3 regions of the Streptomyces sp. NPDC002092 genome follow, and region 2 is predicted to be linked to each of the others. Evidence: riboswitches for the same ligand, from Rfam matches in the RefSeq annotation. Region 2 holds a riboswitch; each other region holds the start of a gene.

Region 1 (6,949 bases), on a different contig from region 2:
CCACGGGTGCCGCGTGCGCCGGTGCGGCCACGAGGCCGGCGAGGCCGAGAGCGAGGGCGGGTATGGCGGTGGCCAGGAGTCTTCGCAGGCTCCGTCTGGGCTTCTCACGCATGGGGGTACTGCCTCCGTCGTTGGAGTGGGGTTCTCGACGCTGGTGGCAGGCCTGTGACGCGCGTAGCGGCGGCGGGGCGCCGTCATGGGCATGACACTTCGAACATCCTGTGCCGGTGTTGTGTGCACATGGCAGGACGGCCAGAAAGTAGCCGGAGGCGAGGAGCCCGGAACAGATGGGCCGGAAGAACTTTGCCGCTCCGTGGGAGGTCCATGGCCGTCCGATGGAGGCCCTATGGACGCTCCATGGACGAGTCCCGGCGAGGCCAGTCCAGCACGGTCAGCTCCGGCCACTGCTCGCGCCAGCGCGCGGCCTTGGTTTCGTATACGGAACGCGGGGCGAGCACGGGGTTCGGCCGCACGACGAGGTTGAAGACGTCGGAGAGGCCGTGCGGTGCGTAGACCCGCCACCGGCCGCCGGCCTCCAGCCGTACCCCCAGGCAGCAGGTCGTGGCGGCGAAGCTGTCGATCGCCGCCTCGCTCGACTCGTACGGCGGGCACGGCACTCCGAACCTGTCCTCGTACCAGAGGTGCACGCGTGCCTCGTTGCGGATCTCGACCTCGGCCGGGAGATCCGCGAAGATCTCCCGGCCGGCCTTGATCACGGCGTCCTCGGCCTCCCAGGACAGGTCACCGGCGTCGAAATAGAAGACGTCGTAGTCCTTGATGCCGGCGGTGGGCGGCCGGTCGGTGACGACGTTCCAGACGGTCTGGAAGAGGCACCCGGCGGTGAGGTACCAGCCGGGCAGCGCCATCGTCGCGGCCCGCTCCAGCACCTCGGTCAGGACGCTGTTGCGGGACAACACCGCGCACAGGGAGTCGAGTTGGTCATCGAGAGGGAGACGGCTGATCACCCTCCCGGCATATCACGGCCGGAGGCGTCAGAAGTCCTCGTCCAGGTCGACCGTGCCCTCCACCGCCACCTGGTACGCCGAAGGCCGGCGCTCGAAGAAGTTGGTCAGTTCCTGGACGCCCTGCAACTCCATGAAGGAGAAGGGGTTTTCGGAGCCGTACACCGGGGCGAAGCCGAGGCGGGTGAGGCGCTGGTCGGCGACGCACTCCAGGTACTGGCGCATCGACTCGGTGTTCATGCCGGGCAGACCGTCCCCGCACAGGTCGCGGCCGAACTGCAGCTCGGCCTCGACGGCTTCCCGCAGCATGTCCGTCACCTGCTGCTCGAGCTGGTCGTCGAAGAGCTCCGGCTCCTCCTTGCGGACGGTGTCGACCACGTCGAAAGCGAAGGACATGTGCATCGTCTCGTCGCGGAACACCCAGTTGGTGCCGGTGGCCAGGCCGTGCAGCAGGCCCCGGCTGCGGAACCAGTAGACGTACGCGAAGGCCCCGTAGAAGAACAGGCCCTCGATGCAGGCGGCGAAGCAGATCAGGTTGAGCAGGAAGCGGCGGCGGTCGGCCTTGGACTCCAGACGGTCCAGGCTGTCCACCGAGTCCATCCATTTGAAGCAGAACTGGGCCTTCTCACGGATGGAGGGGATGTTCTCGACGGCCGCGAAGGCGGCGGCGCGGTCCTCCGGGTCGGGCAGGTAGGTGTCCAGGAGGGTCAGATAGAACTGGACGTGCACTGCCTCCTCGAACAGCTGGCGCGACAGGTACAGGCGCGCCTCCGGGGAGTTGATGTGCTTGTACAGGGTCAGGACCAGGTTGTTCGCCACGATCGAGTCCCCCGTCGCGAAGAAGGCGACGAGGCGGCCGATCAGGTGCTGCTCGGCGGGCGTGAGCTTCGCGAGGTCGGCGACGTCCGAGTGGAGGTCGACCTCCTCCACGGTCCAGGTGTTCTTGATGGCGTCCCGGTAGCGCTCGTAGAAGTCCGGGTAGCGCATGGGGCGCAGGGTCAGCTCGAAGCCCGGGTCGAGAAGGTTCTGGGAACGGGTGGTGCTGGTCATCACTGGCAGGCCTCGCAGGACTCGGGGTTTTCCAGGGAGCAGGCGACGGCCTCGGGGTCGGCCGCCTGCTGGACGGGGACGGTGGCCCGGGCGGCGCGGGCGATGCGGGTCGCCGGGCGGGAGCGCAGGTAGTACGTCGTCTTCAGGCCCTGTTTCCAGGCGTACGCGTACATCGAGGAGAGCTTGCCGATGGTCGGCGTCTCCAGGAACAGGTTCAGGGACTGGGACTGGTCGAGGAACGGCGTGCGGGCCGCCGCCATGTCGATCAGGCCGCGCTGCGGGATCTCCCACGCCGTGCGGTACAGGGCGCGTACGTCGGCCGGGATCCAGGTGAAGTCCTGCACCGAGCCGTTCGCCTCGCGCAGGGCCTCGCGGGTGCGGGCGTCCCAGACACCGAGCTCCTTGAGGTCCTTCACCAGGTAGGAGTTGACCTGGAGGAACTCGCCGGAGAGCGTCTCGCGCTTGAACAGGTTGGAGACCTGCGGCTCGATGCACTCGTACACGCCCGCGATCGACGCGATGGTCGCGGTGGGGGCGATCGCGAGGAGGAGCGAGTTGCGCATGCCGACGGTCGCGATGCGCTCCCGCAGGGCCGCCCAGCGCTCCGGCCAGGTGAGTTCGGTGTCGTAGTGGTCGGGGTGCAGGACGCCGCGGGCCGTACGGGTCTTCTCCCAGGCCGGCAGCGGTCCGCTCCGCTCGGCGAGGTCGGCGGAGGCCTCGTACGCGGCGAGCATGATGCGCTCGGCGATACGGGTGGACAGGGCCTTGGCCTCGGGGGAGTCGAACGGCAGGCGCAGCTTGAAGAAGACGTCCTGGAGGCCCATCGCGCCCAGGCCCACGGGGCGCCAGCGGGCGTTGGAGCGGCCCGCCTGCTCGGTGGGGTAGAAGTTGATGTCGACCACGCGGTCCAGGAAGGTCACGGCCGTGCGGACCGTCTCGTCCAGCCGTTCCCAGTCGATGTCCCCACCGGCCACGAACGCGCCGAGGTTGACCGAGCCCAGGTTGCAGACCGCCGTCTCGCCGTCGTTCGTGACCTCCAGGATCTCCGTGCAGAGGTTGGAGGAGTGGACGACATGGCCCGGCTCGGCCGTCTGGTTGGCGGTGCGGTTGGCGGCGTCCTTGAAGGTCATCCAGCCGTTGCCGGTCTGGGCGAGGGTGCGCATCATGCGGCCGTAGAGGTCGCGGGCCGGGATGGTCTTCTTCGCGAGCCCCGCCTCCTCCGCCCTGCGGTAGGCGGCGCCGAACTCCTCGCCCCACAGGTCCACCAGCTCCGGCACGTCCGCCGGGGAGAACAGGGACCACTGCCCGTCGGCGTTCACGCGGCGCATGAACTCGTCCGGGACCCAGTGCGCGAGGTTCAGGTTGTGCGTACGGCGGGCGTCCTCACCGGTGTTGTCGCGCAGCTCCAGGAACTCCTCGATGTCCGAGTGCCAGGTCTCCAGGTAGACGGCGGCCGCACCCTTGCGCCGGCCGCCCTGGTTCACGGCGGCGACCGAGGCGTCGAGGGTCTTCAGGAACGGGACGATGCCGTTGGAGTGGCCGTTGGTGCCGCGGATGAGGGAGCCGCGGGCGCGGATGCGGCTGTACGACAGACCGATGCCGCCCGCGTGCTTCGAGAGGCGGGCGACCTGGTGGTAGCGGTCGTAGATGGAGTCCAGCTCGTCGAGTGGGGAGTCGAGGAGGTAGCAGGACGACATCTGGGGGTGCCGGGTGCCGGAGTTGAAGAGGGTGGGGGAGGAGGGAAGGTAGTCGAGGCGGCTCATCAGGCCGTAGAGCGCGGCCACTTCGTCCACCGAGCGGCTGCCCGTCTTTGAATCAGATGCAGTGTCTTCGGCCAGTCCGCTCGCCACCCGCAGCATGAAGTGCTGGGGCGTCTCGATGACCTTGCGGGTGAGGGGGTGCCGGAGCAGGTAGCGGCTGTGGAGCGTGCGCAGGCCGAAGTAGCCGAAGCGGTCGTCGGCTTCGAGGTCGATCAGCGCGTCGAGGCGGTGGGCGTGGACCCGTACGAACTCGGCCGTGCGGTCGGCGATCAGCCCCTCCCGATGGCCCACGGCGACGGACTCCGTGAACGACATGACGCCCTGCGAGGCGGCCTCCGCGGCGATGCCGATCGTCAGCAGCCTGGCTGCCAGCCTGCTGTACGCGGGGTCCTCCGAGATGAGCCCGGCCGCCGCCTCCGTGGCCAGTTCGCGCAGCTGCGTCTCGTCCGCACGGGCGGACCGGCCGCGCAGCGCGGCGGCGGCGACCCGGCCGGGGTCGGCGTCGGGGAGGTCGGCGGTCAGCTCGGTCAGGGTCCGCAGCAGCGCGGCTCCCAGGCCGTCGTCGGACACGGCGGCGCTGGCTGAAACCGGGTCTGCTGGCGCGATGGTCACGTGAGGCTCTCCCTCGCTCGGCACGGGGGCCTTGCGGAGGGCAGGGGGCAGTCACGAGCGCACACGGCGTCGCGTCCACCGGCCCACTCCACGAGGCCCGGACGTCGAAGCACCCGGGCCGGATGGGCCGGGCACACCGTCGGCAGGTCCTCGGACTGACGCCCATATGCGCGCGAACACCTATGGGTACACCGTTGCGGGACAGTTCCGGATTCACACCGGATTCCCCTGCGGCGACAGCGAGCATGAGCATACATCTTGTGCCGGGTGAGGACAGCACCCCCATATGTTGTGTCGCGGCGACTTCGGAGCGTGTCAGAGTGTCAACTCATAGGTGAGGAGCGTGAACTCGGCGCCCGGGATCGGCTTCCAGTCGCGCTCGGGGGCGCGGACGAAGCCGGCGCGCTCGTAGATGCGGTGGGCGGCGTGCATGACGGGCTGGGTGCACAGGACGATGCCGGAGCACTCCGCGGCTCTTGCCCGGTCGACACAGGCGCGTACGAGGGCTTCTCCGGCGCCTCGGCCGCGCGCTGCCCGGTCGACGGCCAGCATGCGTATCTCGGCCTCTCCCGGGCCGGCCAGATCCGCCATGGGGCCGCCGGACGGGACGTAGGCGACGCCGCCGATCGGCCGGCCGCCCAGGTCGGCCACCAGCACCTCCGCGGCTGCCGCCCGCTTGGCGACGTCCCTCAACTCGGCCAGATACCAGTCGCTTTCACCGAAGGTGAGCAGGCCGTCCTGCAGATAGGCCTGGGCGGTGATCTCACCGAGGACCTCGTACTCACCGGGTTCCGCCTGTCTGATCACGATGTCCATGGTCCCGAGTCTGCCGGACGGGTACGACAACGGGCCGCCGGATTTCTCCGACGGCCCGCTGATCGCCGTGACCGCTAGTGGGACGCGCCCGCCGTCGCCGGCGGCAGCTCCACCTGGACGCCCGGGTCGCCCGCGTCCGCCGTGTAGTCGTCCGGCTTCGTCTCGTCGACGCCCTCCGGGGCCTTCAGGGCCTTGAGTACGAAGGTCAGGACCACCGTCACCAGAACGTTCAGGACGAACGCCGTGAGGCCGATGTAGCCGATCTGGCCGATGCCGGGGATCGCCGCGTTGGAGCCGCCGAAGTGCTTCTGCGTGGGCGAGGCGACGCCGTACGCGGCGAGGGTGCCGTAGACCATGCCGACCGCCCAGCCCGCGAGCAGCGCCCAGCGGTGGAACCAGCGCGTGAACAGGCCGCCGACCAGGGCCGGGAATGTCTGCAGGATCCAGATGCCGCCCAGCAGCTGGAAGTTGATGGCGACCGTCTTGTCCATCGTCAGGACGAAGACCAGGGCGCCCACCTTCACCAGCAGCGAGACCAGCTTGGAGACCTTGGTCTCCTGTTCCGGCGTCGCGTCCGGCTTGATGAAGTCCTTGTAGATGTTGCGGGTGAAGAGGTTCGCGGCCGCGATCGACATGATCGCCGCCGGGACGAGGGCGCCGATCCCGATGGCCGCGAAGGCCACGCCCGCGAACCAGCTCGGGAACATGTCCTCGAACAGCTGAGGGATCGCCAGCTGCCCGTTGGTGACCTTGACCCCCGCCGCGATCGCCATGAAGCCGAGCAGCGCGAGCAGGCCCAGCATCAGCGAGTACAGCGGAAGGATGGTGGTGTTGCGCCGGATCACGTCACGGCTCTTCGAGGACAGCGTCGCGGTGATCGAGTGCGGGTACATGAACAGCGCGAGCGCGGAGCCCAACGCCAGCGTGGCGTACGTCCACTGGTTCGCCTCGGCCGGGACCAGCGCCCCGCGCGGCTTCCCCGTCGCCGGGTTGGTCGCGCTGAAGGCCTCGCCCGCCTTGGCGAAGATGTGGTCGAACCCGCCCAGCTTGATCGGGATGTAGATGATCGCGACGGCGATGACGATGTAGATCAGCGCGTCCTTCACGAACGCGATCAGCGCGGGCGCGCGCAGACCCGACGAGTACGTGTACGCCGCCAGCACACCGAAGGCGATCAGCAACGGCAGGTCCTTCACGAACCAGTTGGAGCCCGCGTCGCCGCCGATCCCCATGACGTCGAGGACCGCCTGGATGCCCACCAGCTGCAGGGCGATGTACGGCATCGTCGCCAGGATGCCGGTGACGGCCACCGCCAGCGACAGCCCCTTCGAGCCGAAGCGGCCGCGCACGAAGTCCGAGGTGGTCACGTACCCGTGCCGGTGCGAGACCGACCACAGGCGGGGCAGGAAGGTGAAGATCAGCGGGTACACCAGGATCGTGTACGGCACGGCGAAGAAGCCCGCCGCGCCCGCAGCGTAGATCGCCGCGGGTACGGCGACGAAGGTGTACGCCGTGTACAGATCGCCGCCGAGCAGGAACCAGGTGATCCAGGTGCCGAAGGACCGGCCGCCCAGGCCCCATTCGTCGAGGCTCTGCTCGTTCTCGGCCTTGCGCCAGCGCGCGGCCAGGAAGCCCATGACCGTGACGGCCAGGAAGAAGAAGATGAAGACGCCGAGCGCGACGCCGTTCACGCCGTGGTTCATTCCGCCGCACCGCCCTTCTGTGCGGCGCGGGCGCGCTGGTCACGCT
Region 2 (6,949 bases):
GTACGTGCCGGTGCGGACCTGGCGTGCGACGTCGATGCCGTGTGCCACGTCCGCGGTCCAGACGCTTCCGCTGAGCCCGTAGTCGGAGTCGTTCGCGATCTTCAGGGCCTCGGACTCGTCGCCGTACGGGAGCAGGCAGATCACCGGGCCGAAGATCTCCTCCCGGGCGATCCGCATCGAGTTGTCGACGTCGCCGAAGAGGGTCGGTTCGACGTACCAGCCGCGGTCCAGGCCCGGCGGGCGGCCGCCGCCGGTGAGGATCTTGGCGCCCTCCTCCTGGCCGATGCGGATGTAGTCGAGGTTGCGCTGCTGCTGGCGCCTGGCGACGAGGGGGCCGACCTGGGTCGCCGTGTCCAGCGGGTCGCCGACGATCAACGCACTCGCCGCCGCCGCGAAGGCCTCGGCGAACTCGTCGTAGCGCGAGCGGGGCAGGAGGATGCGGGTCTGGGCCACGCACGCCTGGCCGTTGTTCATCCAGGCCGCCGGGACGACGCCCGCGACGGTGGTGGCCACGTCCGCGTCCGGCAGGACAACCGCCGCCGACTTGCCGCCCAACTCCAGTGTGACGCGGGTGAGATTGCGGGAGGCCACCTCCATCACGCGCCTGCCCGCCGCCACCGAGCCGGTGAAGGCGACCTTGTCGATCCCGGGGTGCCCGACCAGGTACTCGCTGACCTCGCGGTCGGCGGGCAGGATCGACAGCACGCCCTCGGGCAGTCCGGCCTCGCGGGTGATGTCGGCCAGGATGTACGCGTCCAGCGGCGACTCCGGCGACGGCTTGAGCACCACCGTGCAGCCGGTGAGCAGCGCGGGCGCGAGCTTTGCGGCGGCCACGAACTGCGGGACGTTCCAGGGGACCACGGCCGCCACGACCCCGACCGGCTCACGCCGCACCAGGATCTTCCCGAGCACGCCGTCGCGCTGCTCCTCGTAGGTGAAGTTGCGGGCGACGGTGATCGCCGAGTCCCACACCATCATCGCGCCGAGCGCCTGCGCGAGGACGCTCCAGGAGTACGGGGACCCGTTCTCGGAGGAGATCACGCGGGCGATCTCCTCGTGCCGTACGGCGATCGCGTCCTTGATCCGGGTGACGACCTCGATCCGCTCGTCGAGCGTCATCCGCGGCCAGGGCCCCTCGTCGAAGGCGCGACGGGCGACGGCGACGGCCCGGTCGACGTCCTCCCGGCAGGCGTGCGGCACCCGCCCGATGACCTCCTCGGTGTGCGGCGAGATCACCTCGATGACGTCCTTGCCGAGGGGGTCGGTCAACTCCCCGCCGATGAACAGCTGTCCGTGTTCCACGAGCTCGGTCATGGCCGACTGCCTCCCCGGAGCGCCTGTCTCTGACGGTTCATCAGATACGGCACTGATACCAGTTCCCCTCGGAGGAGTCCACGGGCCGCACACGAGTTGAGGGTGTGGGCAGGTGACTTGGGCTCCCATCGAAACGCGTTCTAGTTATAGTGGGCCGAGCGTGGCCGGTTCGCGGTGATTGGGGAGCCCATGACGCAGGTGTACGACCACGGCGGAGGCGTCCGGTCGGTCAAGGTCCCCATCCCGGACAATCCCCTCGGTCATACGCTGGTCTACGTCGTCGACACCGACCGCGGGCCCGTACTGGTCGACACGGGGTGGGACGACCCCGCTTCCTGGGAGACGCTCGCCGAGGGGCTGACGGCCTGCGGTACGGCGGTGGGCGAGCTGCACGGTGTCGTCATCACCCATCACCACCCCGACCACCACGGCCTCTCCGGCAGGGTGCGCGAGGCGTCCGGCGCCTGGATCGCCATGCATGCCGCGGACACGGCGATCGTGCGGCGCACCCGCGACACCCGGCCGGGACGCTGGTTCGCGTACATGACCGACAAGCTGATCGCCGCCGGCGCCCCCGAGGAGCACGTGGCGCCGCTGCGCGACGCAGCCCCCCGCACCACTCTGCCGGGCTTCTCCCCCGCCCTGCCCGACCGGGAGATCGTCCCCGCCGAGCTGCTCGACCTCCCGGGCCGCCGGCTGCGCGCGATCTGGACGCCGGGGCACACCCCCGGCCACGTCTGCCTGCACCTGGAGGAGCAGCATCCGGGTCAACTCCCGGGCCACGGGCGGCTGTTCTCCGGCGATCACCTGCTCCCCGAGATCACCCCGCACATCGGCCTGTACGAGGACCCCGACGACACCACGGTCACCGACCCCCTCGGCGACTACCTCGACTCCCTCGAACGCGTCGGCCGTCTCGCCCCCGCCGAGGTGCTCCCCGCCCACCAGCACGTGTTCGCCGACGCTCCCGCCCGCGTACGGGAGTTGCTGGACCATCACGAGGAGCGGCTCACCGGCCTCAGGGCCCTCCTGGTGGAGCCGCTCACCCCCTGGCAGGTCGCCGAGCGCATGGAATGGAACCGGCCCTGGGCCCAGATCCCGTACGGGTCGCGGAACATCGCGGTCTCGGAGGCCGAAGCGCATCTGCGGCGGCTGGTGAAGCTGGGGCGGGCGGAGGCGGTGGCGGGGAGCGGCCCGGTGACGTACGTGGCGGTGTAAAGCGGTCGCGTCCGGTGATCCGCCGCTGGTACCAACGGTCCCATGGACCCGTTGCAGCAACTCCTCGCCGAACGCGCCTGCGAGCGTCTGATCCTCGACTTCGTCCACCGCCTCGACCTCGGCGAACCGGCCTCCGTGGCCGAGCTGTTCACGGAGGACGGCTGGTGGGAGTGGCCCCCTCCGGGGGACGGCCGGCGGTCCGAGGGACGGGAGGCGCTGCGGAAGTACTTCGGCGCGCGTCCCGCGGACAAGCTCTCGCGGCGGGTGATGTCCAACATCCGCACCACGGTGACCTCGGCGGACACGGCCGAGGCCACCTCGTACTTCACGACGTACCGGATCGAAGGCTGGACGGGCGGCATGGTCTTGGCCGGCCCTCCCGTCCAAGTGGGCCACTACGAGGACACCTTCCGCCGCGTCGACGGCCGCTGGCTGCTCGCCTCCCGCACCCTGCACCTCCCCTTCGGCGGCCCGACCCCGCACATCGGCCGCGGCCCCCTCGAACCCGTCCGCACCGACCGCGCGCCCTACGTCCCCTTCGCCGACGGCAGCGCGCCGCCGCTGTCCCAAGGGGTGCGCAGCGGTCCGCTGCTGTTCACCTCCGGGCAGGGCCCGCTGGATCCCGCGACCGGGAAGATGCCCGCGGACTTCGGCGCGCAGGCGCGGCAGGTGCTCGCCAACGTCGAGGCCGTCGTCGCGGCGGCGGGCGGCGACCGGCGGTCGATCACACGCTGCACCTGCTATCTGGCCGACCGCACCCACTTCGCCGAGTTCAACCGCGTCTACCGGGCCTTCTTCACGGACTGCTCACCCTTGCCCGCTCGTACGACGGTGGTGGCGGAGCCGGTCCGGGAGGGGGTGCTGGTGGAGGTGGACGCGGTGGCCGTCGTCGGCTGAGCACGCCCCCTACGCGATCGCTCGTATCAACTCCTCTGCCTTTCCTAGGAGTTCGACCTCCTCTCGGCTCATCGTCGCGTTGGCCGCGCGCCGCCGTCGGGCCTCCGTCAGGCGCTCGTCGGTGAGGTGGGAGGGGCCGGCGAGGAGGGCGGCCGGCATGGCGCGGGCGGCGTCGGCGACCGGTTCGTTCCCGACGGCGACCTGCGCGAGGATCATGGCGGAGATGCCCCAGTCCAGGCCCGGGTGACCCTCCTCCGCATTCCTCCAGTCGATCACGTACGGCCCCTAGGACGTCACCATCACATTGTCGTTGATCCGGCCCGTGCCGAGCAGCCTCCCGTCGTCATGGGCCGAACATAGCGCCGCACGCCTCACAGGCGGCTCTCAGCGTTTTCCTACGGGCCGGTACAGTGGCCGGGTCGTCATCACGCCGTACGGGGGGAAGCCGGTGCAATTCCGGCGCTGACCCGCAACCGTGAAGCCGCCCCACGCCGGGCGGCCAGCCGGACTGCCCCGCGCGGTTGTGACCGGCTCACGTGCGTCGGCACCCGTCGGCGTGCGGCACCGTCGAGGCATACGGAGCCGAGCCGCCGGGGTCGTCCCGTGCTGCCCGCTCCCGCAGGGAGAGGCACCCGCCGATCATGAACGTCGTCCGCCGCAGCGCCGCGGCCCTGGCCGCCACCACCGTCGTACTCGGTGCAGCCGTCCCCGCCTTCGCCGCGTCCCCCTCGCCGTCCCTGCCCGCCGGGCTGTACGGCACCTCCGACCCGAAGTACGACGGCGTCTGGCGCCAGTCGCTGGCGCTGCTCGCGCAGGACACCGTGGGGGTGAAGCCGGCGGCGAAGGCGGTGGACTGGCTGGCGGGACAGCAGTGTGCCAACGGGGCGTTCGCGCCGTTCCGCGCGGACCCGGCGAAGGCCTGTGACGCGAAGCTCATGGTGGACACGAACAGCACGGGCGCCGCCGTGCAGGCCCTTGCCGCGCTCGGCGGACACGGGAGCGTCACCGGCAAGGCGGTCGCCTGGCTGAAGTCCGTGCAGAACGAGGACGGCGGCTGGGGCTACGCCCCGGGCGGAGCGAGTGACGCGAACTCGACGTCCGTCGTCATCGGCGCGCTGACCGCCGTGGGCGACAAGCCGGACCAGGTCGTGAAGGACGGCAAGTCCCCTTACGACGCCCTGCTGAAGCTCGCCCTCCCCTGCGGCGGCGACGGCTCGGGTGCCTTCGCCTTCCAGCCGGACAAGAAGGGCAGGCTGTCCGCCAACGCGGACGCGAGCGCGGCCGCGGTCGTGGGCGCACTCGGCAAGGGGCTGGCCGGGGACTCCCCCGAATCCACCGGCGCCACTCCGACGTGCAAGAAGGCCACCGGCCCCGAGCAGGCCGCGCAGAACGGTGCCGCGTACCTCGTCAAGGCCCTGGCCGAGGACAAGCACCTGACGTCGGCGCTGCCCGGCGCCAAGCCCCAGCCCGACTACGGCAACACGGCCGACGCGGTCCTCGCCCTCGCCACCGCGGGCCACGGCGACAAGGCTGCCGACGCCATGCGCTGGCTGGAGACCAACTCCGCCGCGTGGGCCCGGCAGGCCGGACCGGCCGCATACGCGGAGCTGATCCTCGCGGCGCACGCGGAGCACTTCGACGTCCACGACTTCGGCGGCCAGGACCTGGTCAAGCTCCTCAACGCGACCGGCCCCGCGCCCGCCAGGCACCGGCACAAGGCGGCCCACAGGGACGACTCCGGCGTCAGCGTCTGGTGGATGGTCGGCGTCGGCCTCGTCGGCGGCATCGGCGTCGGCTTCCTGATCAGCGGCCGCAAGAAGAAGGCGCAGCCGTGATACGCCGCTTCGCCCCGCTCCTCGCCGCCCTGTTCCTGACCCTGACCGGCAGCGGCCAGGCGCAGGCCGCCGGTTACCGCTACTGGTCCTTCTGGGACTACGACGCCGGTCACTGGACGTACGCCACCCAGGGCCCGGCCACCGCCCGCCCCTCCGACGGCGCCGTCCAGGGCTTCCGCTTCTCGGTGAGCGAGGACTCGGGCGACTCGGCGAAGCCGCGTGGGGCGGTGTCGTTCCCGGTGATCTGCGCGCGGACGCCCGCGCAGGACGGCAAGAAGCGCGTGGCGCTCGTCCTCGACTTCGGTACGGCGGCGGACGCACCGTCCGGGGAGACACCGCCGGTCCGTCGCACGGTCTGCGCGCGGGTGCCTGCCGACGGCACGACGGCGGATGCGCTGGCGGCGGTGGCGAAGCCGCTGCGGTACGACACGAACGCCCTGCTGTGCGCCATCGCCGGGTATCCGGAGAAGGGGTGCGGGGAGCAGGTCTCCGGCGGGAAGAAGCCGACAGCCGCCGCGCAGAAGGGGGACAAGACGGGCGGTCCGTCGGTCGGGCTGTTCGTGGGGGCGGGCGCAGTCGCGCTGCTGGCCGCAGCAGCCGTGTGGCAGGCACGGCGACGCAGGCATGCGTAGCCGCGCTGCCAAGCCCGCGCAAGCGGGCAATCGTGCCGCTCGCCCCCGTGGCCTGCGGGCATTCGTGCCGCCTGGGGCGGCACCCGACCCGAAGAACCGTCCCGCACAACTCCACCCCGGAGCCTGGTGGCTCTGGTCCCTGGGCCTGGGCACCGCAGCCACCCGCACCACCAACCCCCTCCTCCTCTCCCTCCTCATCACGGCGTCCGCGTACGTCGTCGTCACCTGCCGCCCCCGAACCCCCGGTTCCCACGCCTACTCCGCCTTCCTCAAACTCGCCCTCGCCGTCCTCCTCATCCGTCTCGTCTTCGCGGTCGCGCTCGGCTCCCCCATTCCCGGCACCCACGTGATCGCCACCCTCCCGGAACTCCCGCTCCCGCACTGGGCGCAGGGCATCCGCCTGGGCGGCAGGGTCACCGCCGAGTCGCTCCTCTTCGCCTTCTACGACGGCCTGAAACTGGCCACCCTCCTCATCTGCGTGGGCGCCGCGAACGCCCTCGCCAACCCGTCCCGTCTCCTCAAGTCCCTGCCCGGCGCCCTGTACGAGACCGGCGTCGCCGTGGTGGTCGCCCTCACCTTCGCCCCGAACCTCATCGCCGACGTCCAGCGGCTGCGCGCCGCCCGCCGTCTGCGCGGCCGCCCGGACAGCGGCATCCGCGGTCTGCTGCAGGTCGGGCTCCCCGTGCTTGAGGGCGCGTTGGAGCGTTCGGTCGCGCTCGCCGCCGCGATGGACGCCCGCGGCTACGGCCGCACGGCCGAGGTCCCGCCCGCCGTCCGCCGCACCACCGCCGCCCTCACCCTCGGCGGCCTGCTCGGCGTCTGCGCGGGAACGTACGGGCTACTCACCGCCGAAGGCGGCACATACGGCCTGCCCCTGCTGCTCGCCGGGGTCGTCGCGGCCCTGGCCGGTCTGCGGCTGGGCGGCCGGCGCAGTCTGCGTACCCGATACCGGCCCGACCGCTGGGACATCCGCGCCTGGCTGGTCACGGCCTCCGGCGCCGTGGTCGCCGCGCTGCTCACCCTTGCCGCCGACGCCGACCCGGCGGCCCTGAA
Region 3 (6,949 bases), on a different contig from region 2:
TCCAGTCCTACAACCTGCTGCCGCAGCACAGCGCCCTGAGGAATGTCCTGCTTCCGTACACCGGCAGGCGCCGGGAAGCAGAGGCCCGGGCGCGCAGTCTGCTGGAGCGCGTGGGGCTGGGGGACCGGTGTGAGCACCGGCCCAGCGAGCTGTCCGGCGGCGAACAACAGCGCGTGGCGCTGGCCCGAGCGCTGGTGAACGATCCGCCACTCCTGCTGGCCGACGAACCCACCGGAAACCTGGACACCGAGAGCGAGGCCCTGTTGCTGGGCCTGTTCCGGGAGTTGGCGGACGATGGGCGGGGGGTGCTGGTCGTCACGCACAACCAGGCGGTTGCGGATGCGGCCGACATCGTTCACCGGCTGGGCCGGAGCGCCGGTCTTTCGGCACAGGACGAGACGAACGGCCGCTCCTGGGCAGCCACCCGGGGCTCGCGGGAGGGTGAGCTGTGAATCTGCTTCAGGTGGCGTGGTGGAACGTGCAAGCGCTGCGCAGGCGGCTGCTGGGGCTGGTGACGATGGTCGCGGTCGCCGGCGCTGTGTGCCTGAGCGCGATCGGGATCGCCTCGAACGCGCAGGGGACGACGACCAGCCAGGTCGGGGAGTCGACCGCGAATCGGTCGGTCACGGTCGACTCCCCGGAGGGGCGTCCTGACACTGCTCAGCTGACGGACGCGACGGAGAAGCGCCTGGCGAAGATCGCTCACGTGGAGTCGGTCCAGCACAGGCTTCAGGTGTCCATGCCGGTACGGGACAACCCCGAGGGCGCCGACCTGCTGTATGCGACGACCTACCGCAAGGCGCTGGCGCCCCCCGTGGTCAAGTCCGTACGCAAGCAGCTGTTCCCGCTGCGCCCTGGAGAGGTGGTCTTTCCCGCCTCCACGCACGGGGTGGACCTGTCTTCGATGGTGGGCAGGACGGTGACGGTGGACGCGCACCGATATGTGCGGCCCGGCGTGGGGGACACGGTGAGCGACCGGGTGAAGGTGGTGGGTCTGTATGACCCCAGCTGGCAGTTCGACGGCCCGGACACGGCGTACGCGGACGATGCGACGGTGGTGAAGTGGGCGGCAGCTGCGGCCGGCAAGACGACCGACGACTATCTGCGCACGTCGGGATGGGATCAGCTGACAGTGGTGGCTGACAGCGCCGCCCATGTACCGGGTGTGCTCAAGGCCGTGCAGAGGATGAACTACCCGGCCAACTCCTTGCAGCAGCGGCTTCAGGCTCTTCCCGGAGTGCTGCAGCTGGTCAGGCTGACGGGGAACGTGCTGCTCGGCGTCCTGGGTGTGCTTGCCTTCGTCGGGGCGGTCACGGTGACAGGTGCGCTGGGGCGGCAGCGGGCCCAGGAAGTGGGCATCCTCAAGGCAGTCGGTTTCCGTAGCCGCGCGGTGACGGGGATGCTCGTGGCGGAGATGGCGATCGCCGGGGTGGTGGCGGCTGCGGCCGGCGTAGTGCTCGCGGTGGGCGCGTCCAGTGCGGCTGCTGCCGGTCTTCGGCGTATCGGCGACATCGCCCCGTATGTGCGCGACACGGTGCCGCTTCCGGGGATACCGATGCTGATCTCCCTGTCGGTTGCGACCGTTGTCGTCGTAGCCGCCGGAGCCGTGCTCCCGGCGCGCCGTGCCGCGCGCATGTCCCCCACCGAAGCCATGAAGGACTGGTGATTCCTGTTATGCGGCGCAAGACGTCGTACGCCGCGCTCGTGGTGTCCGCTGCCCTGTTGGCTTCCTGTTCCGGTTCCGACGATGTGGAATTGGGAACGGACTGGAAGGGATCGCAGACCTTTGTGACTGCGAGCGTGTCCGGGCACACAGTGGTGGTCGGCATCAACCCCGAAGCCCACCACGCGCAGGCGCTGGCTGTTGTGCCGCAGAAGGACGGCGACGATGACGTGCTGGCTCCTCAGCTCGTGCAGTCGGCCGATGGGACGTGGTGGCTGTCAACGCCCCGCAAAGGGGAGCGCCCGGACCGCCTTTTCGCGCTGAACACCGCCCGGCACGCCCTGGAGGAGAAAGACGATACGGAGCGGCTACGTGAACTCGTGCCGGGCAAGAACCTGGTCGCGGCCGTTCATGACTCCTCCGGAAGCGATCAGAGTGCTGCCACGGCGGACAGCGAAACCACCAGTGTGCTGATACGCAATGCGAAGACGTGGAGGAAGGTCCGGGACGTGCAGGTTCCGGGACCGGTCACGCTGGCGGCGTCCGATCCGTCCAGTGACACGGTGTGCCTGGCTACCGGACAGGGATCCGACGTGAAGGCGAGTGTGCTCGACCTCACCACCGGCAGGACCAGGCAGGTCGGGGGGGCCGGGGGTGTGCAGGTGCAGCAACTGGCATGTCCGGCAGGCACGCCGGTCCTGGCCGGTACCCCTACCCGGAACAGCCAGGGAACCACGGTGAAAGTGACCCTGAAGAACGCTGACGAGGCAACGGTGGTGAGCGCAGTCGGCGGAAGGGTCGATGCCGTGCAGGCGTCGAAGAACACCGTCGTGGTCGCGGTGAGCTCCGGTGAGGACAGCGATCTCATCGAGCTGGACCGGAGGAGCGGGCGTGAACTGCGGCGCGTGACAGTCAAGGGCATGGACAGCTCGTCTCTGCTGCGGCACACGCGGGATGGCTGGGTGATGTTCTCGGACAGCACCGCGACCTTGGTGGACCTGGACAAGGGGACGTACCAGACGTTCAACCTGCCGGGGACGCTGACGAGCTTCTGAGTCGGCGCGAAAGGGGGCCTCCACGCGTCGTCCGGTGCGCAGGCCCCTCACATTGAACGAGTCGGGATGCGTGAGCGATGCGTGAGCGGATGATCCAGCAGAGACCATCACGGTGCGGACGAAGCAAGATCCCATCAGGACTCTTAAGCCATTGGTTGTGGGTTCGAGTCCCACAGGGCCTACCGGTGGTAGGCGGGGGATATGCCCTCCGACCTGCTACGCAGCGCCTGAGTCGGCTTCGGTCGGGCCGGGCGCTGTGGCGTTTTCGGGCCGGTGCGTGAGCAGCCGCACATACCGTCAGCCCGAGCCGCCTTCCCCTGTCGATTCCGGCGTGCAGTGTTTCAGCAGCGCGGAGATCGGGCCCTCGACGAGTCGGTAGCGCACGATCCGGCCGTCCTTCTCGCCCTCGACGATGCCCGCGGTCCGCAGGAGACGCAGAGCCTGGGAGACGGCCGTGTCCCGCATGCCGCTGGCGACGGCGAGGTCGGAGACGGCGATGGGGCCGGCCTCCTGGAGGGCGAACAGCAAGGACAGGCGTCCGGGATCGGAGAGCAGCGAGAAGCGATCGGCCCAGGCGCGCACGCGCTCGGGGTCGCCGACGGCGGCGATGGCATCGCAGACCCGATGGCCGTCAATGGTGCGCCGCCCGGCGTGTTCCGCGGGGACGAGATGCATGGGTCCATCATCGCAGCGAACAGCTGCCGATCTCCATACCTGTTCAGCTGTGCAGCCTTGCAGCCACTGCCTGCGGCCTTCTAGGGTGAGCGGGCCGTGGTGTTCGGGAAGCCGGTGACAGCCTTCAGGGGCTCAGTCCGGAGCGGCCCTCGCCACTGTGATCGGGGAGTTCGTCGCCCACGTCCCGCAGGGGACAGCCACTGGCCGCCGCAAGGCGGTTGGGAAGGCGGGCGGCGGACGTAGGACCCGTCAGCCAGGAGACCGGCCACGGCATCACGAAGCTGATCCACGAGGTGCTGGAGCGTGACCGAATGACCGTGTCCCAAGGCGTGCCCGAAACCGCCGCCGCCCCGTCCTTCCGCTGGCGTCGCGAGGACACCGTCAGGACCGCGGGCCTGCTGGCTGTGATCGTCGCTCTGCATGTGGCCGCCTTCGGGATCCTCTTCCTCCTCGTGATCCCCCATCACTACGCGGTCGGTACCCAGGCGTTCGGGGTCGGCCTCGGCATCACCGCCTACACGCTCGGCATGCGGCATGCCTTCGACGCCGACCACATCGCCGCCATCGACAACACCACCCGCAAGCTGATGGCCGACGGAAAGCGGCCGGTGTCGGTGGGCTTCTGGTTCGCGCTCGGGCACTCCAGCGTGGTGGTCGTCATGGCCGCGCTGGTCGCCGGGGGCGCGCACCTCGCCGGCACCCTGATGAACGACAGCTCCCCGACCCACCAGGTGCTCGGCACGGTGGGCACCACGGTCTCCGGCGGCTTCCTGTACCTCATCGCCGCCCTCAACCTCGTCGCCCTCGTCCGCATCGCACGCGTCTTCCGTGCGATGCGGGCCGGACACTACGACGAGGCGGAGCTGGAGGCGCACCTGGACTCGCGCGGCTTCATGAACCGCATCCTGGGACGCCTCACCAGGTCCATCCGCCGCCCCGGCCAGATGTTCCCTCTCGGCTTCCTGTTCGGGATCGGCTTCGACACCACGACCGAGGTCCTGCTGCTCGCCCTGGCCGGCAACGGCGCCGCCGCCGGGCTGCCGTGGTACGCGATCCTGTGCCTGCCCCTGCTCTTCGCGGCGGGCATGAGCCTGTTCGACACCCTCGACGGCACCTTCATGAACTTCGCCTACCAGTGGGCGTTCTCCAACCCCGTTCGCAAGGTGTTCTACAACCTCACGATCACCGGCCTGTCCATCGCAGTGGCCTTCTTCGTCGGCACGATCGAACTGGTCGGCGTGCTGCACGACAAGCTCGGTCTGCAGGACGCCGTCACCGGCTGGATATCCGGGCTGGACCTGGACAACGTCGGCTACGTCATCGTCGGTCTGTTCGTGGCCGTCTGGGCCATGGCGGTCGTGTACTGGCGCCTGGCCAAGGTCGAGGAACGCTGGAGCGCCCGCACCGCCGACACCGGCTGACGGCACAGCGTCCATCGCCTCTCGACTTCAGTCGGTGCAAGCAGCGACCAAAGTCGCCGTGGTTCAGCATTTCGGCCGCTGCCCGGCTCGGTTCGCCGCTGCGAGGCTGCCGTCATGGACAAAGCGAAGATCTCGCGTCGGGCCTTCGCCGGCCTGGCGGTGGCCGCCTGTACGGGTCTCGTGACGCCGATGGTGAAGGCCCCCCGAGGACGGCGAGTCGACGTCCTGCTGGCCCGAATGACCGTCGCCGACAAGATCGCGCAGCTGAACATCCCGGTCTGTCTGCCCCAGGCACTCCTCGGCGACTCCACGGATCCGACCGGCACGCGGGAGCACCGGGAGGCGTACGTGCCCGGCGCCACGGTGGTCGGGAGGAAGGCGGACCGGATGAGGCTGGGCCCGGGCGGGGGGTTCTTCGGCCTGGCCAACCAGTCCCTCTCCGGCTCCGTCCCGGTGCCTCGTCCACTGAGCCCGCGGCAACAGGCGCTGCAGCACAACCACTTGCAGCGCCTCGCCCGCGCCAACCCGCTCGGCATCCCCCTGCTGCAGATCAGCGAGGGCACCCACGGCTCGGTCGGACCCGGCTCGACCATCTTTCCCGAGGGGCTGGCGCTGGGCGGACGACCAGGCGTCGGCGTTGCTGCTGTACATCCGGCTGCGGGGTGTGCGGAAGGGCCATGTGGAGCCCGGGAAGCGGGTCACCGTCACCTTCGGCATCGTGCCGAGCCGCGATCTCACCCTGGTGGACGGCGAGATGCGCACGGTCGTCGAGCCGGGCACGTTCGAGATCAAGGTCGGGCGCTCCGCGGCGGACATCCGCCGACGGGCGGTTCTCCGCGTCACCTGAGGCCGTCCCCAGCGGCGCTTCCGGGTGAGATCACGTTTGAGATCACGAAACCTGGCGCGCTGCCGTCCGTTTTGGGGTATTTCGCACTAATCTCCCGTTGCAGCAAGGAGTTGATCTGTCACAGGTCGCATCCACTTCGCTCCACCGGAGATGACATGCACAAGCTTCGCAAGGCCGCCGTCCTGGTCGCCGCCCTCGGGAGTGTCGCGTTTCTGGGCGCAGGCGGCGCCCATGCCGACGGTGGCGTCGGCGTCCAGCAGAGCACCACTTGCAGGTCGCACGACCTGAACATCAGCGTCCTTGGTGAGGTCGGGCTCATCGACGGCCTGTTGGGCAACGCCCTCAACGGCGAGGGCAACACGGGGGCGCAGAGCACCTCCGAGGGCTCGGACATGGGCTGCAGCAACGCCTTCGGCAAGTAGTCGCGGACGGCTGCTGCCGGATGAGCGGCCTGCCGGGCGGAGCGCCCGGCAGGCCGTGGCCGTTCCTCGCGGCCTGCCGGGCGGTGCTTCGTTACTTGGATGCCGGCGGAGTGACGTTCCCGAGGTTGAAGTCGCTCCCTGTCGTGAAGGCGGGGGCCGCGTCCGGGCTGCCGTGGCGCCCGCTGCGGCTGTCGTCGTCGTAGGCCACGGCGTTGGACTGCGAGTTGGCCACCGCGGTGACGCCCTCGTCGTCGTGGCCGTGGTCGTGGGCGGAGCTGACGCCGGCACCGAAGGCGGAGAGGCTCGCGATCGCCGCGGCTACGACGGCAACACGCTGAAACTTGCGCATGGTTAGACCCTTTCTTGCCCGGGCGCGACGCCCTGGCTTGGCTACGTATTGTGACAATATATGCACTGATAGTAGTCATTTGGGATCTTTGGGTTGTTTGCGCGCCGTGTCGTTTTTTCGTACGACCGTCAGCCGCGGCGCGGCCGCCCCACCACTGGTGCGGACATGGACAGGCCCACGAGATCGGTCCAGACGGCCTCGCCGACACCGTCGAGGGTCTGTTTCGCGGCGCGTTCCGCGGCGGTGAGGATGCCGAGGCCGGCCCGGGTCTCGTAGGGCAGGTGGTCGAGGGCGAGGCGGCGGCCGACGTAGTCGATGACGGAGCCGGCCTGCTTGATGTCCGGGTCGTTGGTGAGGCCGGAGGGCTCGAAGCGCGTCCCGACGTAGTCCGCGACGAGGATTTCGAGCGGGACGCCGTGCTGGAGGCCCCGGGTGACGGTCGAGGAGAAGGCGTCCATCATGCCCGCGAGCGTGGAGCCCTGCTTGGCCATGCGGACCATCACCCCGGTGACGCGGC

What was found. Region 2 has a riboswitch for cobalamin ahead of ACWCRD_RS20975 (prenyltransferase/squalene oxidase repeat-containing protein). Riboswitches for the same ligand answer to the same signal wherever they lie in the genome.
Region 1: linked by a shared signal. The riboswitch ahead of ACWCRD_RS31930 (ribonucleoside-diphosphate reductase subunit alpha) and the one ahead of ACWCRD_RS20975 (prenyltransferase/squalene oxidase repeat-containing protein) in region 2 are both predicted to bind cobalamin.
Region 3: linked by a shared signal. The riboswitch ahead of ACWCRD_RS36930 (HoxN/HupN/NixA family nickel/cobalt transporter) and the one ahead of ACWCRD_RS20975 (prenyltransferase/squalene oxidase repeat-containing protein) in region 2 are both predicted to bind cobalamin.

The regions. Positions count from the first base shown of each region.
Region 1 is NZ_JBSFDG010000015.1:198,497-205,445, reverse strand. It holds gene ACWCRD_RS31945 (putative Ig domain-containing protein) at 1-112, opposite strand, end outside; gene ACWCRD_RS31940 (nucleotidyltransferase family protein) at 345-965, opposite strand; gene ACWCRD_RS31935 (ribonucleotide-diphosphate reductase subunit beta) at 993-2,012, opposite strand; gene ACWCRD_RS31930 (ribonucleoside-diphosphate reductase subunit alpha) at 2,012-4,384, opposite strand; cobalamin riboswitch at 4,509-4,637, opposite strand; gene ACWCRD_RS31925 (GNAT family N-acetyltransferase) at 4,700-5,200, opposite strand; gene mctP (monocarboxylate uptake permease MctP) at 5,275-6,903, opposite strand; gene ACWCRD_RS31915 (DUF3311 domain-containing protein) at 6,900-6,949, opposite strand, start outside.
Region 2 is NZ_JBSFDG010000008.1:357,436-364,384, reverse strand. It holds gene ACWCRD_RS21000 (aldehyde dehydrogenase) at 1-1,314, opposite strand, end outside; gene ACWCRD_RS20995 (MBL fold metallo-hydrolase) at 1,504-2,532, shown strand; partial or broken gene ACWCRD_RS20990 (nuclear transport factor 2 family protein) at 2,575-3,021, shown strand; gene ACWCRD_RS20985 (RidA family protein) at 3,016-3,429, shown strand; gene ACWCRD_RS20980 (hypothetical protein) at 3,439-3,705, opposite strand; cobalamin riboswitch at 3,821-3,951, shown strand; gene ACWCRD_RS20975 (prenyltransferase/squalene oxidase repeat-containing protein) at 4,071-5,264, shown strand; gene ACWCRD_RS20970 (SCO2322 family protein) at 5,261-5,896, shown strand; gene ACWCRD_RS20965 (energy-coupling factor transporter transmembrane component T) at 5,889-6,949, shown strand, end outside.
Region 3 is NZ_JBSFDG010000020.1:135,306-142,254, forward strand. It holds gene ACWCRD_RS36910 (ABC transporter ATP-binding protein) at 1-452, shown strand, start outside; gene ACWCRD_RS36915 (FtsX-like permease family protein) at 449-1,666, shown strand; gene ACWCRD_RS36920 (hypothetical protein) at 1,675-2,718, shown strand; gene ACWCRD_RS36925 (ArsR/SmtB family transcription factor) at 3,016-3,393, opposite strand; cobalamin riboswitch at 3,474-3,677, shown strand; gene ACWCRD_RS36930 (HoxN/HupN/NixA family nickel/cobalt transporter) at 3,705-4,814, shown strand; gene ACWCRD_RS36935 (fibronectin type III-like domain-contianing protein) at 5,452-5,661, shown strand; gene ACWCRD_RS36940 (hypothetical protein) at 5,817-6,083, shown strand; gene ACWCRD_RS36945 (hypothetical protein) at 6,175-6,432, opposite strand; gene ACWCRD_RS36950 (TSCPD domain-containing protein) at 6,561-6,949, opposite strand, start outside.